DNA from 4 places in the Sanguibacter sp. 25GB23B1 genome. Region 2 is predicted to be linked to each of the others. Evidence: riboswitches for the same ligand, from Rfam matches in the RefSeq annotation. Region 2 holds a riboswitch; each other region holds the start of a gene.
What was found. Region 2 has a riboswitch for cyclic di-AMP ahead of ABKW26_RS09225 (NlpC/P60 family protein). Riboswitches for the same ligand answer to the same signal wherever they lie in the genome.

Region 1: it holds a riboswitch for cyclic di-AMP, as region 2 does, so the genes downstream of both, ABKW26_RS16275 (C40 family peptidase) here and ABKW26_RS09225 (NlpC/P60 family protein) in region 2, are expected to answer to the same signal.
Region 3: it holds a riboswitch for cyclic di-AMP, as region 2 does, so the genes downstream of both, ABKW26_RS00985 (C40 family peptidase) here and ABKW26_RS09225 (NlpC/P60 family protein) in region 2, are expected to answer to the same signal.
Region 4: it holds a riboswitch for cyclic di-AMP, as region 2 does, so the genes downstream of both, ABKW26_RS05455 (NlpC/P60 family protein) here and ABKW26_RS09225 (NlpC/P60 family protein) in region 2, are expected to answer to the same signal.

The regions. Positions count from the first base shown of each region.
Region 1 covers NZ_JBDYKL010000034.1:24,854-29,923, reverse strand. The annotation lists gene ABKW26_RS16285 (DUF305 domain-containing protein) at 1-431, opposite strand, end outside; gene ABKW26_RS16280 (hypothetical protein) at 525-944, opposite strand; cyclic di-AMP (ydaO/yuaA leader) riboswitch at 1,183-1,343, shown strand; gene ABKW26_RS16275 (C40 family peptidase) at 1,441-2,157, shown strand; gene ABKW26_RS16270 (beta-phosphoglucomutase family hydrolase) at 2,335-5,070, opposite strand, start outside.
Region 2 covers NZ_JBDYKL010000013.1:7,076-12,145, reverse strand. The annotation lists gene uidA (beta-glucuronidase) at 1-199, opposite strand, end outside; gene ABKW26_RS09240 (LacI family DNA-binding transcriptional regulator) at 443-1,513, opposite strand; gene ABKW26_RS09235 (PilZ domain-containing protein) at 1,662-2,333, shown strand; gene ABKW26_RS09230 (VOC family protein) at 2,463-2,879, opposite strand; cyclic di-AMP (ydaO/yuaA leader) riboswitch at 3,301-3,479, shown strand; gene ABKW26_RS09225 (NlpC/P60 family protein) at 3,478-4,269, shown strand; gene ABKW26_RS09220 (ABC transporter ATP-binding protein) at 4,345-5,070, opposite strand, start outside.
Region 3 covers NZ_JBDYKL010000001.1:202,568-205,505, forward strand. The annotation lists gene ABKW26_RS00975 (NUDIX hydrolase) at 5-550, shown strand; gene ABKW26_RS00980 (GNAT family N-acetyltransferase) at 547-1,140, shown strand; cyclic di-AMP (ydaO/yuaA leader) riboswitch at 1,258-1,418, shown strand; gene ABKW26_RS00985 (C40 family peptidase) at 1,416-2,228, shown strand; gene ABKW26_RS00990 (YbaB/EbfC family nucleoid-associated protein) at 2,390-2,758, shown strand; gene ABKW26_RS00995 (hypothetical protein) at 2,755-2,938, shown strand, end outside.
Region 4 covers NZ_JBDYKL010000006.1:16,989-22,058, forward strand. The annotation lists gene ABKW26_RS05440 (ATP-binding cassette domain-containing protein) at 1-201, shown strand, start outside; gene ABKW26_RS05445 (ABC transporter permease) at 198-1,049, shown strand; gene ABKW26_RS05450 (universal stress protein) at 1,046-1,999, opposite strand; gene ABKW26_RS05455 (NlpC/P60 family protein) at 2,179-2,988, opposite strand; cyclic di-AMP (ydaO/yuaA leader) riboswitch at 2,987-3,175, opposite strand; gene ABKW26_RS05460 (metal-dependent transcriptional regulator) at 3,276-4,001, opposite strand; gene serC (phosphoserine transaminase) at 4,140-5,070, shown strand, end outside.

The DNA.
Region 1 (5,070 bases), on a different contig from region 2:
CCAGTCAGGGCACTGAGCTCGGTCATGACCGCTTCCTGGTCCATGCCTTCCATCTGCATGTCGCCGTGGTCCATGCCTTCCATGCCGTCATCAGGCGAGGTCTCCTCGCCCCAGCCCTCGAGCCAGGACGTCATGGTGTCGATCTCAGGGCCTTGGGCAGCGGAAATTTCCGTTGCGAGGTCCTTGACCTCCTGGGTCTCGGCGTTCGTCGCCGCAAGGTCAGCCATCTCGACTGCGCCCTCGTGGTGGACGATCATCATCTGTGCGAACTCGGTGTCGGCGTCGTTGTGTGCGACCTCGGCGGCCTCCTGTGTAGTTTCCTGCGCCGTGGGTGTCGATTCCGACTCCGGCGCAGCATCGCCGCACGCGGCGAGAGCTGTGGCCAGGGCCAGCGAAGCAGCAAGGGCAGCAATACGTGTCTTGGTGTTCATGGTGGGCTCCATCGTCTGTCCGTCCCTGGACGAGGGACGGGATCTGGGTGTGGTTGCTCAGGTTCGCCGCGGGGACGGCAAACCAGAGGGTTCCTACACGCGCAGAACGCACAGAGAGTGCGCCACGATGGGTCGGCTGCCTCGAGGGCGATGAGCCGATACCGCCACCAGCACCGCCGGGGCGTCGTCGTGCATACGTCGCAGTCGGCTCCTGGCGAGGATCCACCGAGAGACGGCCGGTACCAAGATTGCCGCCGCGACCAGAGCGCAGCACACGACGAGAGCGTCGTGGAGCGAGCTGTCAGCGGTCGGGTGATCGAGGGGAAGGAGCGTGACCTCCGACGCCGAGGGCGTCGTCCACGTCGCGTCCGCCAGGCTCGACGCGACCGACATCGGTGCCTCGAGCTCCATGTGCCCGCCGTGCCCGTCCTCGGACGCGCTGTTCAGCACGACCCCGAGGAGCACCACCAGGAGCAGGACGACGACAGCGCCGACGCGCTGGATGCTGCTCACCCGAGCGCGCATCTGTCCCCCAATCACCGGAAAAACCCAACTGTGGTCAGGCTAACAAGAGTTCCTGAGACCTCGATGAGCCCATCGTCGCTGGTCCCTTCGTCGGAGCGAGCGCTTCACCCCCACAAGCCGTGATCATCCCGTGACATACCCCGGGTACGTCCTGTACTTTCGAGGGGCTCCACAGCGGCGAGATGCCAGTGAAGCGCTCAGGCGGCACGTCGAGCCCTGCCACCGCCTGAGGTTGCCGATGAACTCGTTGGCAGGGACGGGGGACCCAGAAGTGGGCGCTGGCTACAGCGTCCTTGGGGTGAAGTCGTATGGCCCGAGAGGTCATCGGCCGGGTGTTCTCCTACCCGAACCCGACAGCTAACCTCGCAGGCGTCATGGAGAGAACATGAACACGACGGTGAATTCTGCCCGCCACCGCGCGGCCAGGCGCCCTATCACGCCCCTGACGACACTGCTCCTCAGCACCTGCGAGAACGCAACGACCATGCGTCGTCGAACAGTGGTCGCAGCGGCCTCCTCGGGACTCTTCGTCTCGATGTTCGTCGGAGCGCCGGCCTCGGCGGCACCCGCCGCCGCCTCGTCTCCGAGCACCGTTGATGTCGACGCACTGACAGCCCAGGCCCGCGAGCAGCTGGATGTTGCGCCCGCAGTCACCGCGGCGAGCGACGCGTCGTGGACCGTCGAGCACACCGCGATCTCCGTCACACCCGCACCCGAGCCCGAGCCCGAACCAGAGCCGGAGCCGGAGCCGGTCCGGTCTGCACCCGCTGCTTCACGGTCGGCTGAGCGTGCGTCGACCGCGACTGTGACGAGCGAAGCTGCCGCACCGACCGAAGCCCCTGCTGGGGCTTCGATTCCCGCCACGGCCTCCGGAAGCGCCATCATCGAAGCGGCCAGCCGCTACGTCGGCGTGCCCTACGTCTGGGGAGGAACTACCCCGAGCGGGTTCGACTGCTCTGGATTCACCTCCTACGTCTACGCCCAGGTCGGGATCACCATCCCCCGCACCTCCGGCGAGCAGCAAGCAGCCGGCACCGTCGTCTCGCGAGACCAGGCACAGCCCGGAGACCTCATCTTCTCCCCCGGCCACATCGGGATCTACGCCGGCGGCAACACGATGATCGACGCGCCCAAGCCCGGCAAGACCATCCAGTTCCGCGAGATCTGGCAGTCAAACCCAACCTTCGTCCGCATGACCTGATAGACGGACGGGCCCTGCGCGTCGTGTCACCTACGGGCTGTGACCTGCGCTGGCCGAGAGGGATTGACGGACAAGCTCATCACGCTCTCCTCGCGCTCTGGCCATAGTTCGTCGCAGGAGCGGCAAGAAGCGAACCTAGGTGCTTGACGGGTGCACCGTTCACACCGTGCGCTCCGCTCACTCGTCGACATCGTCCCGGGTGACGGCTTCCACCACCGGTCGTTCTGTCGCCACCGCGCCTACCTCGGCGGCGGCCGCCGAGCTCCTCGGCGCCCGCCACACCACCGACTGTCCACCTCTCAGTGTCTCTGCACGGCCGTTCACGCGGACGCGGACCCGATGGTTGATCGCGCACGGGTCGGCGGTAACAGTGATGGCGTCATGGTCGAGCGAGATTCGCAGACGCTGCCCGCGGTGCACCAGGGTGAAGCGGGCACGGCGCAGCGCAGTGGGTAGGCGGGGGTTGAGGACGACGCTCTCGCCCTCGGTGCGCACGCCTCCGAAGACCCGGGTGACGATGTCGATGGTGGCGGCCATGGCCCCGAGGTGGATGCCCTCACCTGTGGTCCCGCCCTGGGTGTCGTCCAGGTCGGCGGCAAGGGCATCACGGAAGGTCTGCCACGCGCGGGCCGGGTCCGTCCGGGCGAGCACGGAGGCGTGCACGACCCGGCTGAGGGTCGAGCCGTGGGCGGTGCGGGCTAGGTAGTACTCGACCGTGCGCGCGAGCACCTCGGGCCCGGTGCAGTAGCCGAGCCGCTCGAGGGTGGCCGACAGCTCGTCGGGGCCCAGGAGGTAGAGAAGCATGAGGACGTCAGCCTGCTTGGCGAGACGGTAGCGGTTGGTGGCGTCGCCCTCGGCTTCGAGGATGAGGTCCAGCCGGCCGATGTCGTCGTAGGTGCGCCGATAGTGGGTCCAGTCCAGCTCGGCCAGCGCCTCGTATCCAGCGAACTGGCTGATCACGCCATCGTGGAAGGGGACGCTCAGGCGGAGGGTGAGAGCCTCCCAGCGGCCAGGCTCGTCACGGCCGATCGCGAGCCGGGCGCGTAGCTCGTCGCAGTCATACCCGGACGTCACCGCGAGCACGTCGACGGCGCGCGCGCACACCCAGGCCGCCAGGACATTGGTGTAGGCGTTGTCGCGCAGACCTTCACCGGGGGCGACGGGGTAGCCGTCGTGGTACTCGTCCGGTCCCATCACCCCGTCGATGTGGAACCGGTCCTCTGCCGTGTCGTAGGTGGCCAAGGACGTGAAGAACCGGGCGACCTCGATGATGAGGTCCGCGCCACGGCGGGCGAGCCAGGCCACGTCCCCGGTGGTCTGGAAGTGCTGCCAGGCGTTGTGCGCTACCGCCAGGCCGACGTGATGCTGGCGGCGGGAGTTGTCCGGCATCCACCGCCCGGACCTGAGGTTGAACAGCACCCTGGGGGTCTCCTCACGTCCATCGCTGCCGCTCTGCCAAGGGAACCTCGCCCCCGCATGCCCGTCGGCACTGGCGGCGGCACGGGCGGCGTCCAGGCGCCGGTACCGGTAGTCGAGCAGGGCCCGGGTGACCCCGGGACTGCGGGCAGTGAGCACGGGCAGCACGAACAGCTCGTCCCAAAACACGTGCCCGCGGTAGCCCTCCCCGTGCAGCCCGCGCGCCGGCACCCCGGCATCGACCTCGGCGGTATGCACGGAGAGGGACTGGAGCAGGTGGAAGACGTGCAGATTCAACACCAGCTGGGTCTGGCGGTCCGCGTCCAGGTCAACGCCGAAGCGGTCCCACAGCTGTGCCCAGGCTGCCTCGTGCGCGGGCAGCAGAGCGGCGAGGCCGCCCGGCGACCGGCTCAGCTCGCCTAGAGCCCCCATCCCGGACGACGCGATCGCCGCGTCCTTGGAGGTAACGACGGTGACCGTCTTGTCGATCGTGACGGGCCGGCCGTCGCGAAGGGACAGGTCGAAGCGCAAGCCTTGGCGGTCCCTCTCGCCCACCAGCGCCGCGGAAGTGTCGGCACCGCTGACGGTGGTGCGGGCGGCGACGGCGATGCGTACGTGGCTCTGCGTGGTCTCCACCTCGGTCAGTACGGTGTGCTCGTCCACGCGCTCCTGGGTGAGAGTGCGCAGGTGGTGGTCGGCGAGCCCGCGGTACTCCGCGACGTTGGTGTTGGATACGCTGGCGTCGACGCCGGAGAAAACGCTCACCGGGCCGTCCCAGCCCTCGGCCACTAGCGTGGTCTCCAGGGCGGCGAGGTGCGGGCGGGCCATCGAGACCAGGCGGCGCTGGCACACGCGCAGGCGCCGCCCCGCGGCGTCAGCGAGCACGGCCGTACGGGTGAGCACCCCGCGGCGCAGGTCTAGCTCACGGCGTTCATCGGCGACGGTCAGACCGGCGGACCACCAACCTGCCGCACCGATGCGCACGTCCAGGACCAACCAATTGGGGGCGTTGATCAGGTGTTCGTCCTCGACCTCGCGCTCGTGCATGACGGATGTGAGCCGGTTGTACACCCCGGCCAGGTACGTCCCCGGGTAGTGCACCCCGTCCGCCTGCCGCTCCGGGGCCGCGCCGCGGGTGCCGAGGTAGCCGTTGCCCAGCGTGGTCAGCGCCTCCCGGTGTGCCTCATGGACCGGGTCGAACCCCTCGTAGACCAGGACCCACGGGTCCGTCCGCAGGGAGCCCAGGTCCAGATGGGCGACGTCAGTCACGACGACGTCTGCACCAGCCGCCTCGAGCGCCTCGCGCTGCCCGCCGCGATCGACGCCGACGACCAGGCCGAACCCGCCACGCCGGGCCGCCTCGATGCCGGTCACGGCATCCTCGAGCACCACGGCCCGGGCTGGATCCACACCGAGCTCGCGGGCCGCTCGGAGGAACATCGCCGGGGCCGGCTTTCCCGCAAGGCCTAGGTCGGCGGCGCGCTCACCGTCGACGAG
Region 2 (5,070 bases):
GATAGCGGACCCAGCCCACGTGGTCCCGGATCGCGCTGTCGGCGAACAGGTCGTTGTAGCTGGCCGGGACGGGGGCCTCGAGGGGGCCCTCGACGAGCGACGACCAGCGCACCGCCGACTCGTCCGGCTCGACGGCGAACCGCCACAGGCCGTCGAGGTTGACGAGCTCGCGGGTGGGGGACGACTGAGGCTTGAGCATGGGAGACCTTCCTGTGCCGCTGCGGCGGCTGCGCTTCGTTGCGATGACCTGACCTGCCGACCGGCGGCGGGTGCGGACGCGTCCTTGCGTGGCCTCAGTCCATCATTGATTGACGCTTCTGGCAAGCGGTTGCCATCTTGCCGCTGCAGAAGGCGTGAAGATGCTGGTCGCAGCACCGCGTCGGCGACACGGTCACATCGCGCAGGCCGTCCGGCGCACGTGCCGGACGCCGATCGACAGTCCTCAGCGAGCGCCCGGCGCCGCCGTCGAGCCCCGGACGACGAGCTCGGTACGCAGGTCGCGGGACGGCGCCCCGACACCCTCGCCCCCCGGAGCACCGACTGCACCGAGGAGCAGACGCACGGCCTGCTCCCCCGCGTCCTCGAGGGGCGATCGCACGGTCGTCAGCGGTGGTGTGGTGAAGTCGCTGCCGAAGATGTCGTCGAAACCGACGATGCTCAGCTGCCCCGGCAGCACGACGCCGTTGCGGGTCGCCTCCCGCAGGAGTCCGATCGCCATGAGGTCGTTGAACGCGACGACGGCCGTCGCACCGGACAGCCGGACACGCGCGAAGGCCGCCACCCCCGCGTCGAGCGTGGGGCGGTTCGGGCCGATCTCGGCGAGCGACATGCCACGCGCGCGGACGCTCGCGCTGAGGACGTCCCAGCGACGTCGGCTCATCCAGGACGTGGATGGACCGGACACATACACGATCGAGCGGTGCCCGAGGTCGTAGAGGTGCCGGACGGTCTCCTCGACACCCACGGCGACGTCGGGCACCACACCCTCGACCCCGTCGACCTCACGGTTGAGCACGACCACGGGCTTGCGGCTCGCCAGCTCCCGGATCTGGGAGTCGTCGAGGCGCGTCGTCGAGAGGAGGAGCCCGTCGACCGACGGGAGGACGCGCCGTGCGGCCGTCGCCTCGAGGTCTCCGGACTCCTGCGACTCCGCGACGACGAGCGTGTACCCGGCAGCCGCCGCAGCCCGCTCGGCACCACGGACGATCCCGAAGAGGACCGGGTTGGTGATGTCAGCGACGAGCAGGGCGAGGGTGTTGGTCCGGCCGGTGGGCAGCGCACGCGCGATGGGGTTGACGTGGTACTTGAGCTCCTTGGCCGCCGCGTGGATCCGCTGCTCCGTCTTGACGTTGATCCGCCCCGGTTGGCTCAGCGCGCGGGAGACCGTCGACGGGTTGACACCCGCGAGCTCGGCGATGTCGTAGATCGTCGGTGCGCCGCGTCCCGAGCGGGCGCGACGCCGGGGTGGCGTGGGGGCCTGCTCGCTCGCACCCTCGACGTCCTTGTCGCTCACCACTGCAACCTCCTCGGTGCTCGTGCCGCTCGTCCTGGGCCACCCCGGACGACATCTGTCGTCGTCATCACACAGCGGCACCTCAAGTCTGGCCCCTGACGGCCGATGTGTGAGCCATGAGCATGCCCTCGAACTCTCGGGCCGCGCGATGACGCGCGCGACACTCCCCACAGCCGGCGAGCCGATCGAGGTCTCCACGTCGGACGAGCGGTCCTACACGACGTGGGTGGACCAGTGCGACGGCCGCTACATGCGGGTGTTCGCACCGCACGACCTCCTCGTGGTGGACCTGCCCGGTCCAGGATCGGTCGTCGTCGTCCGGTGGCACAGCCCACGCGGCCGTCATCACGTCGAGGCGGTGTTCCTCGAGCGCCGCGGTGACGGCGGTCTGCAGTGGATCCTCGAGGTCGAGGGCGACCTGCGCATCACCCAGGACCGGCAGTTCGTCCGGGGAGCCGGCGGCGAGCCGATCACGCTGGTACGACTCGACCCGGAGCCCGTCGAGGACCCCGAGGACGACACGCCCGCGCGACCGCCGGCCGAGGTCGCCACGGGCGTCGTGGTCGACCTCAGCGAGCGGGGTGTCAGGGCCCGCTTCGAGGTCCTCGACCTCGAGGCAGAGGACCTCGTGACCGTGGATCTCACGCTCGACGACACGACGCTGAGCATCATCGGGAGCGTGCTGCGACTCTTCCCCGGCGCTCGAGGGGTCCCGCCCGAGGTCGTCGTGGTGTTCGACACGGAGGAGGCGACGGCGACGAGGCTCCGCCGCTACGTCCTGCAGTCCCAGCTGAGGGCCCGCCAGGCCGCAGCCGACTGACGCTCGGGTGGGACGTGTCTTCACAGTCCCATCGCAGCACCCGGTCACGGTGCCGTCAACCGGTTGCCACCGCGGTGTCGACACCACAGGCCTCCGGGTCGAGGCGACGACGACGCCGTGCGCGCACGATCAGCTCGGGGAACCGGCGATGTTCACCATCCAGAACACACCGAACTTGTCCGTGCACATCCCGAAGGAGTCTCCCCACGGCGCCTGGGCGAGGGGCTCTGCCACCACACCGCCGTCGGAGAGCTTCTCCCAGTACCCGGTGAGCTCGGCCGTGTCGTCCCCGCTGAGCGAGACCGAGACGCTGCCGCCGGGCGTGTAGTCCATCGAGCTCGGGGTGTCGGACGCCATGAGCACGAATCCGTTGGGCGCCTCGAGCTGTGCGTGCATGACCTTCTCCGCCTCGGCCGGGTCGTCGCTCGCCCCGAGCTCGGCGAAGGTGCTCACCGTGAGCTCCCCACCGAAGACGGACCTGTAGAACTCCATGGCCGCACGGGCCGTGTCACGAAAACCGAGGTAGGGGTTGAGCCGTGTAGCCATGGTGAGACCACCTTCGTCGTCGGTCGAGCAGGGAGCGCCGCGCCGTGGAGACCGGCACCATTCGGACATCTCACGCTAGCAGCGACCGACGACACCGCACGGAGGGCACACACGACGAGCGCTCGCACGGCGCACCGGCACGAGCAGCCGCGAGCGGAGTCGCTATGACGTCCGTCACGATCGTTCCGAGCCGTGCCGAGCGGGAGGCCGCACCCTCGCCGCCCGTCCGCGAGCCGGCAGCGGGATGACCTGCACGCACGCCACGGATCCAGCACCTGGACCGTGACCCGGACGCGACAGGGACGACGAGCGCGTCCGAGTCCGCCACGCGGGCCGTGATCGTCCCGTGACATACCGCCGGAATCTCATGTACCTTCGACATGCTCCACCCGGCAACCGCCTCGGGAGCGCTCGAGCAGAACGTCTAGCCCTGCCACTGCTCGAGGTGATCTAGGAATCATGGCAGGGACGGGGGACCCAGGAGTGGGCGCTGCTCGCAGCGTCCTTGGGGTGAAGCCGCGCGGACTCGATCCGACGGCCGGGTGTTGTTCTCCTACCCGAACCCGACAGCTAACCTCGCAGGCGTCTTGGAGAGAACATGACCCTTCGTACCGATGGCCCGCGCCACCGCGCAGCGCGCCGCAGCATCACCCCCCTAGCAGCGCTGTCCACCGGCGCCACGGGCAACGCAGCCGCCCTCGGCCGCCGCACTGCCATCGTCGCCGCATCCTCCGGGCTCCTCGTCTCCCTCATGGGTGCCGCACCCGCGTCCGCCGCGCCGGCATCTGCTGATGCTGCACTGAGCACGTTCGACGTCGACACCCTCACGGCCCAGGCCAGCGCCGCGCTCGTCACCGCTCCTGCGGTGACCGTCGCCGCCGACGCGTCCTGGACCGTCGAGCAGACCTCGATCACCGTGACGCCGGCTCCCGAGCCGGAGCCCGAACCCGAGCCGGAGCCCGTCCGCGCCTCGACGACCACCACGTCGCGGTCCGCCGAGCGCACCGCGGTCACCGAGACGGCAGCACCTGCCGCAGCGGCGATCCCCGCCTCGGCCAACGGCAGCGCGATCATCGACGCCGCCAGCCGCTACGTCGGCGTCCCGTACGTCTACGGCGGCACCACACCGTCCGGTTTCGACTGCTCCGGCTTCACGTCGTACGTGTTCGCTCAGGTCGGCATCTCCCTGCCCCGCACCTCGGGTGCACAGCAGGCCGCCGGCACAGTCGTGTCCCGCGCCGACGCCCAGCCCGGCGACCTCATCTTCTCCCCGGGGCACATCGGCATCTACGCCGGCGGCAACACCCAGATCGACGCACCGCGTCCGGGCAAGACCATCCAGTTCCGCGACATCTGGCAGTCCAACCCCACGTTCATCCGCGTCGGCTGACACCCGAGCGCTCAGCACCACCGAGTCACCGACGGCCCGGCCCGCACCAGCGGACCGGGCCGTCGTCGTCTCCGCTCAGGCGCGGATGTCGAACATCTTCAGGCGGGCGCGGTCACGCGACGTCGACGACGCCTGGAGAGCGAGCAGCTCGGCGTAGATGCCGTCCGTGCCGGCCAGCTCCTCGGGTGGTCCGATCTCGTCCACACGGCCGTCCTTGAGCGTGATGATGCGGTCCACGGACGAGATCGTCGAGAGCCGGTGCGCGATGATGATCGTCGTCCGGTCGGCCATGAGCCGCTCGAGCCCCTCTTGGACGAGGCGCTCGGACTTCGAGTCGAGCGAGCTCGTGGCCTCGTCGAGCACGAGCACCGGCGCCCCCTTGAGGATCGCTCGCGCGACGGCGATCCGCTGCTTCTGCCCGCCCGAGAGCTTGATGCCCCGTTCGCCGATCTGGGCGTCGTAGCCCTCCGGGAAGCGCGAGACGAACTCGTGCGCGTTCGCAGACCGTGCTGCGGCCTCGACCTCCTCGTCCGACGCACCGGGGTCGGCGTACGCGATGTTCTCGCGGATCGTCCCGGAGAAGAGCGCAGGGTCCTGGAACACCACCCCGATGTCCGCGCGCAGGTCCTCGAGCGACGTCGTCGCGATGTCGACGCCCCCCACCCGGATGGTCCCGGAGTCCGGACGGTAGAGCCGCAGCAGCATGCTCACGAGGGTGGTCTTCCCGCCGCCGCTCTCTCCGACGACAGCGATCCGCTCTCCCGGAGCGATGGAGAACGTCACGTCACGCAGGACGTCTTC
Region 3 (2,938 bases), on a different contig from region 2:
CGTGATGAATCCTTGGACCACCCGCGAGTCGACCGTCGTCTACGAGAACCCCTGGATCCGGGTTCGTGAGGACGCCGTCGACGGTCCGGACGGCACCCCGGGCATCTACGGCGTGGTCGAGGTCCGCCACCCCGCCGTGTTCGTCGTCCCGCTGACGGACGACGACGAGGTGGTCCTCGTCGAGGTCGCGCGCTACGCGACGGGAACGCTCTCGCTCGAGGTGCCTGCCGGTGGGTCCGACGGCGAGGACCTCGTGCTCGCCGCGCAGCGCGAGCTCCGCGAGGAGACGGGCCTGGCTGCGACGTCCTGGCAGCGCGTCGGCACGATGTTCGCTCTCAACGGCGTGTGCGACGCGATCGAGCACGTCTTCCTCGCGCGCGGTCTGCGCACGGCGGACGAGGCGGCCGAGCAGGCGGCCGAAGGCATCACGGGCACACGGACGGTGCCCTGGTCCGAGGTCATGGGACTCGTCCAGGACGGGACCATCACGGACGGCGAGACGGTGGCCGCACTCATGTACGCGGCGATCGCCCTGGGCCGCGTCTCATGACGCGCGCACGCGTCAGCGCTCCCCCTACTCGTCTGGTCACGCTCGCCGACGCCGCCCCGCTCGCGGCCCTGCTCACCCGGAACCGGGAGTTCCTCGCGCCGTGGGAGCCGGTGCGGCCGGACGCGTACTTCACGGAGCGCGGGCAGGCCCTCGTCCTCGGTGCAGTGCTCGAGCAGCACGCGAACGGGACGTGCATGCCGCGCGTCGTCCTCGACGAGGCGGGTGAGGTCGTCGGGCGGATCACGCTCGACGGGATCGTCCACGGTGCCTTCCAGTCGTGCAACGTCGGCTACTGGGTGAGCGAGCACGCGAACGGGCGCGGTCTGGCGACCGCAGCCGTCGGCGACGCGGTGCGGGTCGCGTTCGACGAGCTGGGGCTGCACCGCGTGCAGGGCGTGACGCTCCTCCACAACGGCGCGTCGCAGCGAGTCCTCCAGCGCAACGGGTTCGTCCGCATCGGCACGGCACCCGAGTACATCGAGATCGCGGGTCGCTGGCAGGACCACGCGATGTACCAGGTCATCCGGTCGTCCGTCGGCGCGACGCACGGGCTCGCGGACCGTTTCCACCCGGACTTCACCCGCTCCTGAGCGACTTCACCCGTGACCTCCCCGTGACATACCCGCGGTAGGCGACATATGTTCGGAGTGCTTCACACGGCGACCGCCACGTGAGGTGCTCGAGCGGACGTCTAGTCCTGCCACCGCCCCGAGCCATCGACGACACCCTGGCAGGGATGGGGGACCCAGAACTGGGCACTGCTCGCAGTGCTCTCGGGGTGAAGCCGCGCGGACTCGATCCGGCGGCCGGGCGCTGTTCTCCAGCCCGAACCCGACAGCTAACCTCGTAGGCGTCATGGAGAGACATGTCTGTACGACCGCGCCCTGCCCAGCACCGCTCTGACCAGCGGGCACGCACCCCTCTGACCGACCTCGCAGCGAGCGCGAGCACCAACGCGAGCGTCATCGGCCGACGCACCGCCCTCGCCGCCGCGTCCTCGGGTCTCCTCGTCTCCCTCATGGGCGCCGCCCCCGCGAGCGCCGCACCCGTGTCGACCGCGACGAGCACCGTCGACCTCGACGCGCTCACCACGCAGGCACGCGCCGCCCTCGAGACCGCGCCGGCCGTGACGACCGCAGTCGACGCCTCCTGGTCCGTCGAGCTGACGAGCATCACCGTCACACCCGCCCCGGAGCCTGAGCCCGTCGTCGAGCCCGAGCCGGAGCCCGCTCCCGCCCGCGCGACCACGTCGCGCTCCGCCGAGCGCGTCGCAGTCGGCGCGACGACCGTCGAGGAAGCCGCACCCGTCGTCGAGGCGACGCCCGCCGCGGCGCCCGCGTCGGCGAACGGCAGCTCGATCATCGACGCGGCCAGCAAGCTCGTCGGCATCCCGTACGCCTCCGGTGGCACGACGACCTCGGGCTTCGACTGCTCCGGCTTCACGTCGTATGTGTTCGCCCAGGTCGGCATCTCCCTCCCGCGCACGTCCAGCGCGCAGGCCGGAGTCGGCACGGTCGTCTCCCGCGCCGACGCCCAGCCCGGCGACCTCATCTACTCCCCCGGCCACATCGCCATCTACGCGGGCGGCAACACCCAGATCGACTCGCCGCGTCCAGGGAAGACCATCCAGTTCCGCGAGATCTGGCAGTCGAACCCCACGTTCATCCGCGTCGGCTGATCGCGGCAGACGACGCGCACAGGCCGTGCGCGCTGGGCCCGGACCGTGCACACGGTCCGGGCCCTTCGTCGTCATCAACCGGACGAAGCCCCTTCAGCAAGCCCGTGACCGGGGACTTCTCCCCGTAGACCGGCCGGATCGATCGCCCTAAGGTCATCGCTGTGACTGCCTTCCACGACCCAGACGCGGCGCTGGCCAAGATCGAACGTGACATCGAGATGGCGCAGGAGCGAGCCGCGAGGGCTGTGCGTGCACGGCAGGAGATCGACCAGGTCCGCGGGACCGCGAGCAGTCGCCGGGGCGAGGTGACCGTCCAGGTGGACGCGACCGGAGTCCTCGCGTCGCTCCGGCTGACCGACGACGCCCTCGACCTGGGTCCTGACCGGTTGGCCGAGCTTATCCAGGACACCGTCCGGGCGGCATCCCGTGACGCCGCACAGCAGGCGCTGCGGGTGGCGGATGCCGAGTTCGGCGAGGGCTCGCAGTACACCGCGCACCTGCGCACCGAGCTCGACGCCCGCACGCGGTGAGCGCCGGCGCAGAGTACGAGGTCTCTCTCGACACGCTGTTCAACCACGCGGCGCACGTCCAGTCGGTCGCCGACGATGTCGCGCTGGCCGCCGACGCCGCGAGTCACGTCGATCTCGACGGTGGGGCGTTCGGGGTCCTGTGCTCGTTCCTGCCCGTGTTCGTCAACGACGCGGAGACAG
Region 4 (5,070 bases), on a different contig from region 2:
TATGCGCTCGTCGCGCGCATCGAGAGCTCCCCCGACGCGCGCGCCCGTGCCTACACGATCCTGCCCAGGCTCCACGAGGCAGGCATCCACGTGCCCGAGTTCACGCTCGGTCAACCCAGCCTCGACGAGGTCTTCCTCGCACTGACCGGCCAACCCGTCGACGTGGTCGACGAGTCCCTGATCGAGGAGACGTCCTCATGACCACCACGTCCTCACCCGCCGCCACGTCGGCCACGACCTCGACGTCGGCCGCCCTCCGTGCGGCGGTCGCGCTCACCGACCGTCCGCAGCGCCCCTCCGCCGTCGCGAACACCCTGACCTTCGCGTGGCGTGCCCTGCTGAAGATCAAGCACGTGCCCGAGCAGCTGTTCGACGTCACGCTCACCCCCGTGATCTTCACGCTGATGTTCACCTACCTCTTCGGCGGCGCGCTCGCCGGCGACACCCGCACCTACCTGCAGTTCCTCCTGCCCGGGATCCTCGTGCAGACGGTGCTCATCATCACCGTGTACACCGGCTTCACCATGAACACGGACATCACCAAGGGCGTGTTCGACCGCTTCCGGTCACTGCCGATCTGGCGACCCGCACCGATCGTCGGGGCCCTGCTCGGCGACACCGTCCGGTACACGATCGCGTCCGTGGTGACCCTCGGGCTCGGGCTCGTCCTCGGGTACCGCCCGGCCGGCGGCGCGGTCGGCACGGTGCTCGCCGTGGCCCTGCTGCTCGCGTTCGCGTTCGCCCTCAGCTGGATCTTCACGATCCTCGGGCTCGTCATGCGCAGCCCGAACGCGGTCATGGGCGTCTCGATGCTCATCCTCATGCCGCTGACCTTCGCGTCGAACATCTTCGTCGACCCGTCGACGATGCCCTCGGCGCTCCAGTCCTTCGTCGAGGTCAACCCCGTGTCCCACCTCGTCACCGCGATCCGCGGGCTCATGGGCGGCACCGTCGAGCTCTCCGACGTGGCCTGGGTCCTCGTCGTGACCGTCGCGATGACGGCGGTGCTCGCACCGATCACGATGCGGCTGTACCGGAACCGCAACTAGCGCGCGGTGTCCTGGGCCGGCGGCGGGTCCTGCGCCTGCCGGGCGGCGTCGCAGTGCTTGTTGACGACCATGACGGGGCACGCGGAGTGGTGGAGCACGGCCTGGCTCGTCGAGCCGAGGAGAAGGCCCGCGAACCCGCCGCGGCCGCGGGACCCGACGACGAGCAGGTCGCTCGCGGTCGAGAACTCGGTGAGGAGCTCGGCGCCCGTGCCGTCGAGCACGATCCTGCGGATCGTCACACCGGGGTGAGCGGCCTCGGCAGCGTCGACGATGGCGTCGAGGCCCTTCGTGACGTCCGCGAGGACCTGCTCGTGGTCGATCGAGGCGGGCAGCCACGCGAGGAGGCCTGAGCCGGACCCGACCGGGACACCAGCGACGGCCACGAGCTCGGCCTCCCACAGGAGCGCCTGCTCGATCGCCTGGTCGAGGGCGCCGCGCGCCGAGGGCGAGCCGTCGACACCGACGATGATGCGACGCAGCGGCGCGACGGGGTCCTCGTCGAGAGCAGCCTCCTCCGACCGGAGCGGCACGACGACGGTGGGACAGTGCGCGTGGGCGGGGAGCGCGGAGGAGACGGTGCCGAGGAGGCGCTCGGCGAACCCCCCTCGGCCCCGCGTGCCGACGACCGCGAGGGAGAAGTCCTTGGACATCTCGATGAGGACCCCGGCGGCGTCGCCCGTCGCGAGGTGCGCGGTGACCGACACGCCCGAGAGGGAAGCCCGAGCGAGAGCCTCGTCGAGGACCACCCGGGCGCCGGCCTGGATCGACGAGTCGTCGAGCGCCGCGTAGCCGCCGTCGAGCGACGCGGCCGCGAAAGAGGGCAGGGAGTACGAGCAGACGATCGTCAGCGGCTGCCCGGACCGTCTGGCGAGGGCCGTGGCCCAGTCGAGCGCGTGCAGGCTCGAGGCAGAGCCGTCGATACCGACGAGGATTGCTTCGGTGCGACTCATGACAGGTCTCCCTTGACGTGACGGTCCACGACTTCACTTGTCGTCGACTTTACTCTCCCATGACGCTGGACTCACACTCAGCATGCATCAGGTGGACGATCGAGACGCCGAACGACGATGCCCGGAGACGACGAAGCCCGGGCCGCGACGGCGGTCCGGGCTTCGTCGACAGGTGACGGTCAGCCGATGCGGATGAACACCGGGTTCGACTGCCAGATGGAACGGAACTGGATGGTCGCTCCGGGCTTCGGAGAGTCGATCTGGGTGTTGCCACCGGCGTAGATCGAGATGTGTCCGGGAGACCAGATGAGGTCGCCGGCCTGAGCCTGGTCACGCGGGATGATCGTCCCGGCGGCCTTCTGAGCGTCCGACGTCCTCGGGAGCGAGACGCCAGCCTGAGCGAAGACGTACGCGGTGAAGCCGGAGCAGTCGAAGCCGTCCGGGGTGGAGCCGCCGGAGAGGTACGGGACCCCCACGTAGCGGCTCGCGATGTCGACGATCGAGCTGCCGGCGGCGGAGGCCGGGATCTCGAGGGCGGCTGCGGTCTCGGTCGTCGCGGCGACCTCAGTCGTCTCCGTGTCGGCGTCCGTGACGATCGCCGTGCGCTCGGCGCTGCGCGTGGCTGCGACCGCGCGGACGGGCTCGGGAGCCGGCTCGGGCTTCGGGGTGACCGACACCGCGGTCTGCTCCACGGTCCAGGTCGCGTCGGCGGCGACCGTGACGGCGGGAGCGGTGCTCAGCGCCGCACGCGCCTGCGCGGTGAGCGCGGAGACGTCGACGGAGTTGAGCGCAGGGCTGCTGGAGGAGGGAGCGGCCGTGGCTGCGCCGGTACCCATGAACGAGACGAGGAGGCCCGAGGACGCGGCGACGACGGCCGTACGACGCCCCATGACGGCTGCATTGCCTGTCGCGGAGCTGACGAGCGTGGTGAGCGGAGTGATCGGGCGCCGTGCCTGCCGGTGGCGGGCACGAGTGGTGCTAGTGGTCACGTTGTCTCCAAGACGCCTGCGAGGTCAGCTGTCGGGTTCGGGTAGGAGAACACCCGGCCGCGTGAACGTTCTCATGCGGCTTCACCCCGAGGGCAGTGGGTGAGCACTGCCCAGATTTGGGTCCCCCGTCCCTGCCAGCGGGTTGTAGGCAGCCTCGAGCAGTGGCAGGGTTCGGCGTTCCGCTCGAGCACTTCGCGGAGTTTGTTATCCCTACGAAGCAACACGAAGGTACCCCAGATACCTCCGGTATGTCACCCGCCCTCGAGAAGAACTTCACCCGATGTGACCTATGCCACAACGAAGATGTGGCGGGATACTTCGTCCGGCAGGTCGAGGACGATCTCCGCCCCCTCCGAGGTCACCGAGATCCCGGCTCCGTCGGGCTGGCGCTCCACCTGGACCACGTCTCCCGGCTTGATGCCCGCGGACGCCAGCCGGGCGAGCAGCTCGACGTCGGTCTGCAGCGGCTCGCCGAGGCGCGCGACCGTCGCAGGGAACGCGCCGGCCTCGGGAACCCCGCCGTTCGCGGACCGCGCGGCCATGAGCGCCGTGAGCGACACGACGCCCTCGAGGAACGTCACCGCCTCGGCAGACTCGCCCAGCTCCATGAGGCCCGGGATGGGGTTGCCGTACGGCGAGAAGTGCGGGTGGTCGAGGAGGTCCACGAGCCGGCGCTCGACGCGGTCGCTCATGACGTGCTCCCAGCGACAGGCCTCGTCGTGGACGAACTCCCAGTCGAGGCCGATGACGTCGGTGAGGAGGCGCTCGGCCAGCCGGTGCTTGCGCATGACCCGCATCGCCTTGCCGTAGCCGAGCTCGGTGAGCTCGAGGTGGCGGTCGCCGCTGACGACCACGAGCCCATCACGCTCCATGCGAGCGACGGTCTGCGACACGGTCGGACCCGAGTGCCCCAGACGCTCGGCGATCCGGGCGCGGAGCGGGACGATCCCCTCTTCAGCGAGCTCGTAGATCGTCCGCAGGTACATCTCGGTGGTGTCGATCAGGTCGCTCACGCGTTCCTCCTGTAGATCAGATGCCGTCTGAAGGCCCCCAGAGCGCCGATCGGCGGTCTCGCTCGTCTCCGACAGACACCCTATCCCGGGGCTCGAACGACCTCACGCCGGGTGACGTGCCCGCGTAGGGTGTGGCACGTGACTGACACGGCGCCCACGATCCCCCCGGCCCTCCTCCCGCGCGACGGCCGGTTCGGCAGCGGCCCGGGCAAGGTGCGTGACGCCCAGCTCGCCGCCCTCGCGGCGACGGGCCACACCCTCATGGGGACGTCCCACCGCCAGGCACCGGTGAAGGACCTCGTCGGCCGGGTGCGCTCCGGCCTGGCGGAGCTGTTCTCCCTCCCGGAGGGGTACGAGGTGGTCCTCGGCAACGGGGGCTCGACCGCCTTCTGGGACGCGGCGACGTTCAGTCTCGTCCGCGACCGGGCGGCGCACGGTGTCTTCGGGGAGTTCGGGGCGAAGTTCGCGTCCGCGACGACGGGTGCACCCTTCCTCTCGCCCTCCCTCGTCACGACCGGCGCGCCGGGGACGGTCGCGCTCCCCGACCACGCACCGGACGCGGACGTCTACGCCTGGCCGCACAACGAGACGTCGACCGGGGCGATGGCCCCGGTGCGACGTGTCCCGGGCTCCGCCGAGCAGGGCGCGCTCACCGTCGTCGACGCGACCTCGGCAGCCGGCGGCCTCGCGGTCGACGTCTCGGAGACCGACGTCTACTACTTCGCCCCGCAGAAGTCCTTCGCCTCCGACGGCGGTCTGTGGCTCGCCGTCGTCTCCCCTGCGGCGGTGGAGCGCATCGCCGAGATCGACGCCAGCGACCGGTGGATCCCGGAGTTCCTGTCGCTCCAGACCGCCGTGACGAGCTCGCGCGCGAACCAGACCCTCAACACCCCCGCCGTCGCGACGCTCTTCCTGCTCGCCGAGCAGGTGGAGTGGATGCTCGGCCAGGGTGGTCTCGACTGGGCGGCGGCCCGCACGGCCGAGTCGGCAGCGAACCTCTATGGCTGGGCGGACGCGCGCGAGCACACGACGCCGTTCGTCGCCGACCCCGCCGCACGCTCCACCGTCG